DNA from 2 places in the Dichotomicrobium thermohalophilum genome. Region 2 is predicted to be linked to the other one. Evidence: predicted binding sites of a transcription regulator. Region 2 holds the regulator's gene; the other holds the start of a gene.
The links. Region 2 encodes HrcA, which represses chaperone genes, less so after heat shock. Its sites were predicted from a motif close to GTTAGCACTCNCNNNNNGNGAGTGCTAAC; they were not measured.
Positions count from the first base shown of each region.

Region 1: BXY53_RS08435 (co-chaperone GroES) is a predicted target of HrcA. The motif match lies at 1,629-1,657, and genes of this name have one in related genera.

Region 1 covers NZ_QXDF01000001.1:1,817,811-1,821,164, reverse strand. Annotated here, with positions in the region: gene BXY53_RS14110 (hypothetical protein) at 1-123, opposite strand, end outside; gene BXY53_RS08440 (pyridoxal phosphate-dependent aminotransferase) at 242-1,444, opposite strand; gene BXY53_RS08435 (co-chaperone GroES) at 1,742-2,032, shown strand; gene groL (chaperonin GroEL) at 2,086-3,354, shown strand, end outside.
Region 2 covers NZ_QXDF01000003.1:94,174-97,527, reverse strand. Annotated here, with positions in the region: gene BXY53_RS12225 (alpha-ketoglutarate-dependent dioxygenase AlkB family protein) at 1-49, shown strand, start outside; gene grpE (nucleotide exchange factor GrpE) at 186-1,097, opposite strand; gene hrcA (heat-inducible transcriptional repressor HrcA) at 1,183-2,244, opposite strand; gene rph (ribonuclease PH) at 2,520-3,233, shown strand; gene rdgB (RdgB/HAM1 family non-canonical purine NTP pyrophosphatase) at 3,233-3,354, shown strand, end outside.

The DNA.
Region 1 (3,354 bases), on a different contig from region 2:
GATGTAGAAGCCCGGCACCGGGACGTAGGTGGCCACCTGCGGCACGAACTGCACGACCAGCGCCAGAATGGCAATCAGCAGCGACAGGCGGAAGGTCAGCTTGGTCGGCGGCGACAGCATCATCTGTGTTACTCCCCCGTTAACACCCGACGTCGATGCAGATAGACGAAAACAGCGGCGGCTGGCAAGCAGGATCGCCTCCAACCGCTGCGCCGGATTGCAATCGTGGCCGCCGTGCTGCTCAGGAGAGGCTGGCGCAGAAGCGCTGGATGCGCTGGCAGGCTTCCTTTAACGCCTCGGTCGAGGTCGCATATGAGATGCGGAAGAAGGGCGACAGACCGAACGCCTCGCCGTGAACGACGGCCACGCCTTCGTCCTCCAGGAGCGCCGTGACGAAATCCTCATCGGAGTGCAGCGTCTTGCCCTTGGGCGTCGTCTTGTTCATGCAGCCGGCGCAGGAGGGATAGACGTAGAACGCGCCTTCTGGTGTCGGGCAGTCGAGGTCGGGCGCCTGATTGAGCATCGAGACGACGAGGTCGCGGCGCTCCTTGAAGACCTGCGCGCGTTCGGCGATGAAGTCCTGCGGACCGTTCAGCGCCTCCACCGCGGCCCACTGGCTGATCGAGGCCGGGTTCGAGGTGGACTGCGACTGGAGTTTGCGCATCGCGCCGATCAGCTCTTCCGGCCCCCCGCAATAGCCGATGCGCCAGCCGGTCATCGCATAGGCCTTGGACACGCCGTTCATCGTCAGCGTGCGCTCGTGAAGCTGCGGTTCGACCTGGGCCGGGGTGACGAACCTGAAGTCGTCATAGGCGAGGTGCTCGTACATGTCGTCGGTCAGCACCCATACATGACTGTGGCGCAGCAGGACGTCGGTAAGCGCCTTCAGTTCGTCATAGGTGTAGCCGGCGCCTGTCGGGTTTGATGGCGAGTTGAAGATGAGCCACTTGGTACTGGGCGTGATCGCGGCTTCCAATGCCTGCGGCGTGAGCTTGAACCGGTCCTCCAGGGTGGTGGGCACGATCTTCGGCGTTCCGCCCGCGAGCAGGGCCATGTCGGGATAAGAGACCCAGTAGGGCGCAGGAATGATGACCTCGTCGCCCGGATTGAGCGTGGCCATCAGCGCGTTATAGATGACCGCCTTGCCACCCGGCGCAACCAGCACCTGCGATGGCTGGTAGGTCAGATCATTCTCGCGCTTGAACTTGTCGCAGATGGCCTGTTTCAGCTCGGGAATGCCGTCAACGGCGGTGTATTTCGTCTCGCCGCGCTCGATGGCCTTGATGGCGGCCTGCTTGATGTTGTCGGGCGTGTCGAAGTCCGGCTCGCCCGCGCCGAGCCCGATTACGTCATGGCCCGCGGCTGCCAGATCCCGCGCCTTCTGCGTCACGGCGATCGTGGGCGAGGGTTTCACGCGCGCCAGCGAGTCGGACAGAAAGCCCATCTTTCAACCTCCCTTGACTGAGAAATGTGGCTGGCATCGCGCCGTGGCCGGCGCTTTGCGGCGAGGCTAGGCAGGCAGGCCGCGCAAGGCAAGTGAATTTCCACCGGGACAGCCCCGATACGAGGGGGAAAGTCGGCGGATATCTATTGACAAGCGGGGAGCACGGACATATTCCGATGGGCGTATTAGCACTCACCATCAGAGAGTGCTAACAAAGTCTCACCGAAAGACTCATGGCCGGACGCACGCGATCGCACCGTGCCCGGCACTCAGGAGCACAAACCACGGAGAACAAAGATGAAATTTCGTCCACTCCATGATCGCGTGGCCGTCAAGCGCGTCGAGGAGGAGCAAAAGACCGCTGGCGGCATCATCATCCCCGATACCGCAGCCGAAAAGCCCCAGCAGGGCGAAGTGATCGCTGTCGGCCCTGGCGCGCGCGGCGATGACAATGAACTCATCCCGATGGGCGTTCAGGTGGGTGACAAGGTGCTGTTTGGCAAGTGGTCCGGCACCGAGGTCAAGATCGACGGTGAAGAAGTCCTCATCATGAAGGAGTCCGATCTGCTGGGCGTGCTCGAAGGCTGAAGCCGTTAGCCACCTGATCGTGAGCCAACACGTGACAAGTAAGGAATACAACCATGACCGCTAAAGATATCCGTTTTTCGACCGACGCCCGCGAGCGCATGATGCACGGCGTCGACAAGCTGGCCAACGCGGTGAAGGTCACCCTTGGTCCGAAAGGCCGCAACGTCATCATCGAAAAATCCTTCGGCGCCCCGCGCTCCACGAAGGACGGCGTGACGGTCGCCAAGGAGATCGAGCTTGAGGACAAGTTCGAGAACATGGGCGCGCAGATGGTGCGCGAGGTCGCCTCGAAGACCAACGATGCCGCCGGTGACGGCACCACGACCGCGACCGTGCTCGCCCAGGCAATTATGCGCGAAGGCCTGAAGGCCGTGGCTGCAGGCATGAACCCGATGGACCTCAAGCGCGGTATCGACAAGGCCGTGACGCAGGTCATTGACTCGATCCGCAATGACGCCCGCGACGTCTCCTCCAGCTCCGAGGTCGCTCAGATCGGTACGATCTCCGCGAACGGGGAGAAGGAGATCGGTGACATGATCGCCGAGGCCATGGAGAAGGTCGGCAACGACGGCGTCATCACCGTGGAAGAGGCCAAGAGCCTGGAGACCGAACTGGAAGTCGTCGAGGGCATGGAGTTCGACCGCGGCTATCTCTCGCCGTACTTCATCACGAACTCCGACAAGATGGTCTGCGAACTCGATGATCCGTACATCCTGATCCACGAGAAGAAGCTGACCAACCTGCAGGCGATGCTGCCCGTGCTGGAGTCGGTCGTACAGTCGGGCAAGCCGCTTCTGATCATCGCCGAGGATGTCGAGGGTGAGGCGCTGGCCACGCTGGTGGTCAACAAGCTGCGCGGCGGCCTGAAGGTCGCGGCGGTGAAGGCGCCCGGCTTCGGTGATCGCCGGAAGGCCATGCTTCAGGACATCGCGGTTCTGACCGGCGGCCAGGTCGTCTCCGAGGAGCTCGGCATCAAGCTCGAGAACGTCAACATCGACATGCTCGGGCGGGCCAAGCGCGTCTCCATCACCAAGGACGACACCACGATCGTCGACGGTGCCGGCGCCAAGGCCGACATTGACGCCCGCGTCCAGCAGATCCGCGCGCAGATCGAGGAGACGACTTCGGACTATGACCGCGAGAAGCTGCAGGAGCGTCTGGCCAAGCTGGCTGGCGGTGTTGCGGTCATCCGCGTCGGCGGCGCCTCCGAGATGGAAGTGAAGGAGCGCAAGGACCGCGTGGACGACGCGCTGAACGCAACCCGCGCTGCGGTCGAAGAAGGCATCGTCGCCGGTGGCGGTGTGGCGCTGCTGCGCGCGGTC
Region 2 (3,354 bases):
CGGGCGCATCAACATCACCATGCGGCGCGTGCACAAGCCGGATATCTAGGGAATGGGAATTTCGTCGCCATTACGGGGCTCGGTTCCGTGACACCCAATAGGACTCGCATCGCCGGGGCTGGGCCCCGTGATGACAAGAAGCTGCGTCCAAACCCGCTCGCGGGTGGCCAGGCCCACTGGTGGCGTTATGCCTTCCGGCTCGCCGAGTCGGCTCCGTAGCTCTCTTCCGTTTCGGCGTTGATGACCGGCTCGTTGAGGCGTGATGAGCCGCGCGGTTGCGCTGATGCGCTGTCGGTCTTGGAGGTGTCGCTCTCGGTGTTGTCCTCAGCGGACGCACTGGCGCTGCCGGTCTGGGTCTGCTCCGCGCGCTGTTCCGAGGCCGGATTGTCGCCGGTGCTCTGAGGCTGGTCGTTCGGCCTGTCCTGACCGCCCGACGTGGCGGGCGCGGCCTTCGACACGCCGACAAGCGCGGGACGCAGCACGCGGTCCTCAAGCAGATAGCCCGGCTGAACCACCTGCATCACCATACCGCTCGGCATGTCGGCGGTGGGGATCTCGAACATCGCCTGGTGAAAGTTCGGATCGAACTTCTCGCCTTCCGGGTTCAGCTTGGCGATCCCATGCCGCTCCATGGCCTTGTGCAACTCGCGTTCCGTCACCTCGATGCCTTCGAGGAAGGTCTTGAGCGCCTGGTCGTTCGCCGCGGCGTCCTTTGGCACGGCGTCGATGGCACGCTGAATGTTGTCGGCGATTCCGAGCACCTCACGGGCGAAGTTGGCGATGGCATATTTCGCGGTGTCCGCCTTTTCGCGCTCCATGCGCTTGCGCAGGTTCTCCTGTTCGGCCACGGCGCGCTTCAGGCGTTCTTCCAGTTCCTTGATGCGGTCTTCCGGCGTGCCGGCCTTGCTGGCAGCCTCCGCCGCTGCGGCTTCGCCAGCGCCTTCCTGCGCCCCGGCCTCGTTGGTCTTGGCTCGATCATCACCCGAAGCGGCTGCGCCTTCGGCTTTCGTTTCCGCGTCGTCGCGCGCGAAAGGATCGTCGTTTTGGCGCGCCTTCTCGGTTTCCGCCGTCGTGTCTGATTTCTTCTCGTTGCTCATCGCTTTCGGATCTCTCGTGGAAATGGTCGGTTCGTCAGCGCCGGCCGATCGCATGTTTGCGACTTCTTTCGGCCGGTCGCGGCGTTCAAGTCAACAGTCGTCCGACAAGTTTGGCGGTGTAGTCCACCACCGGAATGACCCGCGCATAATTCAGTCGCGTCGGCCCGATAACGCCGAGCACGCCGACAATGTTCCTGTCATTGTCGCGGAACGGCGCGACGATCACCGAAGAGCCGGACAGCGAAAAGAGCTGATTCTCGGAGCCGATGAAGATGCGCACGCCCTCGGCCTCGTCGGCCAGGTCCAGCAGCCGGACCAGTTCCTTCTTGGACTCAAGGTCCTCAAACAGCAGCCGGATGCGCTCCAGCTCCTCGATCGCCTTTAGGTCCTCAAGCAGATGCGCGCGGCCGCGCACGATCAGGCTCTTGGTCTCCTCGCGTCCGCCGGACCATTCCGCCAGGCCTGCCTCAATCAGCCCCTTGGTCAGCTCGTCGAGCAGGTCGCGCTTTTCTTTGAGCTCCTGATTGATGCGCTCCTTGGCTTCGTGCAGCGTCAGCCCGCGAATGCGCGCGTTGAGATAGTTGCCGGCCTCGATCAGCGCGGAGGGCGGCAGCCCTTCCGGCAGATTCACGACGCGGTTTTCGACCGCGCCGTCCTCGCCCACCAGAACCAGCAGCGCGCGCCCGTTGTCCAGATTGACGAATTCGATGTGCTTGATGCGGTTGATCTGCTTTTCCGCGACCACGAGGCCCGCGCATCGCGACAGGCCGGAGAGCATTCCGCTGGCCTCGGACAGGACTTCGTCGACGCCCTGGCGGGTGTACTCGGCGGTCATCTGGCGCTGGATCTGCTCGCGCTCGCGCGTGCTGAGATCGCCGATCTCCAGCAGGCAGTCGACGAACATGCGCAGCCCCGCATGCGTCGGCATGCGGCCCGCGCTGGCATGCGGCGCGTATATCAGGCCCATCGCCTCCAGGTCCGCCATGACGTTGCGCACCGAAGCCGGCGACAGCGTCATTGGCAGTTGCCGGCTCAGGTTGCGGGAGCCAACGGGCGCGCCCGTCTCAAGGTACGTTTCGACGATTTGTCTGAAAATCTCGCGCGAGCGCTCGTTGAGCTCTTTCAAGCCGCCCAGAGGTTCGGTCATCTGTTTCACCGAAAGGAAAAAAAACCAGCACCTCGTTTACTTGCTGCAGAAAACCCCTGACAGTGGCCTTAACATAGGCGTGGTCCGTGAAAGCGTCAATTCGGCCCGGGCGCTAGCCCCGCATGTCAGGCGCCTGCCAGACCGGGTGTTTTTCGCGTTTTGATCGCGCACAAAAGCGGTTTGCGCCGCCGCGGCGATCGGCTAGGGTGCGCGCCATTCCCGAAGACGAGCGAGCAGCAAGAGGTCGACATGACGGATCAAACGGGGGCTAACCGATGAGGCCGTCCGGGCGTGAAGCCGATGCGTTGCGGCGGGTGAGTTTCGAGCGCGCGGTGTCGCGCCATGCCGAAGGATCGTGCCTGGTTAAGTTCGGGCACACGCATGTGCTGTGCACCGCAACCATCGAGGAGCGCACGCCGCCCTGGCTGAAGGGTCAGGGCAAGGGCTGGGTCACTGCGGAATATGGAATGCTGCCGCGCGCCACAACCGAGCGGACGCGCCGCGAAGCCGCGAGTGGCCGCCAGTCCGGACGCACGCAGGAAATCCAGCGGCTCATTGGCCGGTCGCTTCGTGCGGTGATGGACCTTCAACTGCTTGGCGAGCGCCAAATCCTCGTGGATTGCGATGTGCTGCAGGCCGATGGCGGCACCCGCACCGCGGCGATCACCGGCGCCTGGGTGGCGCTCAAGGACGCCGTTGACTGGATGCAGGCGCGCGACATGGTGAATGCCAGCCCGCTGAGCGACCAGGTGGCGGCGGTGTCCTGCGGGCTGTATGGCGGCGAGGCCGTCCTTGATCTGGACTATGAAGAAGATTCCGAGGCCGACGCCGACGCCAATTTCGTCATGACCGGCGCGGGCGGGATCGTCGAAATCCAGTGCACGGCCGAGACCAGCGCCTTCAGCGAGGATGACTTCGCCAAGCTGATGAGCCTTGCGAAGAAAGGCATCGCCGAGCTGACTGAGCTGCAGAAAATGGCGGTGGCCTGATGGCGGAGGCGCCTGCGAGCCGAAAGCTGGTCATCGCCAGCCACAACCCCGGCAAGGTGCGCGAAATCCGCGATTTGCTCGCCCCGCTTGGCTTCGACATCATCTCCGCAGGCGAGGCCGG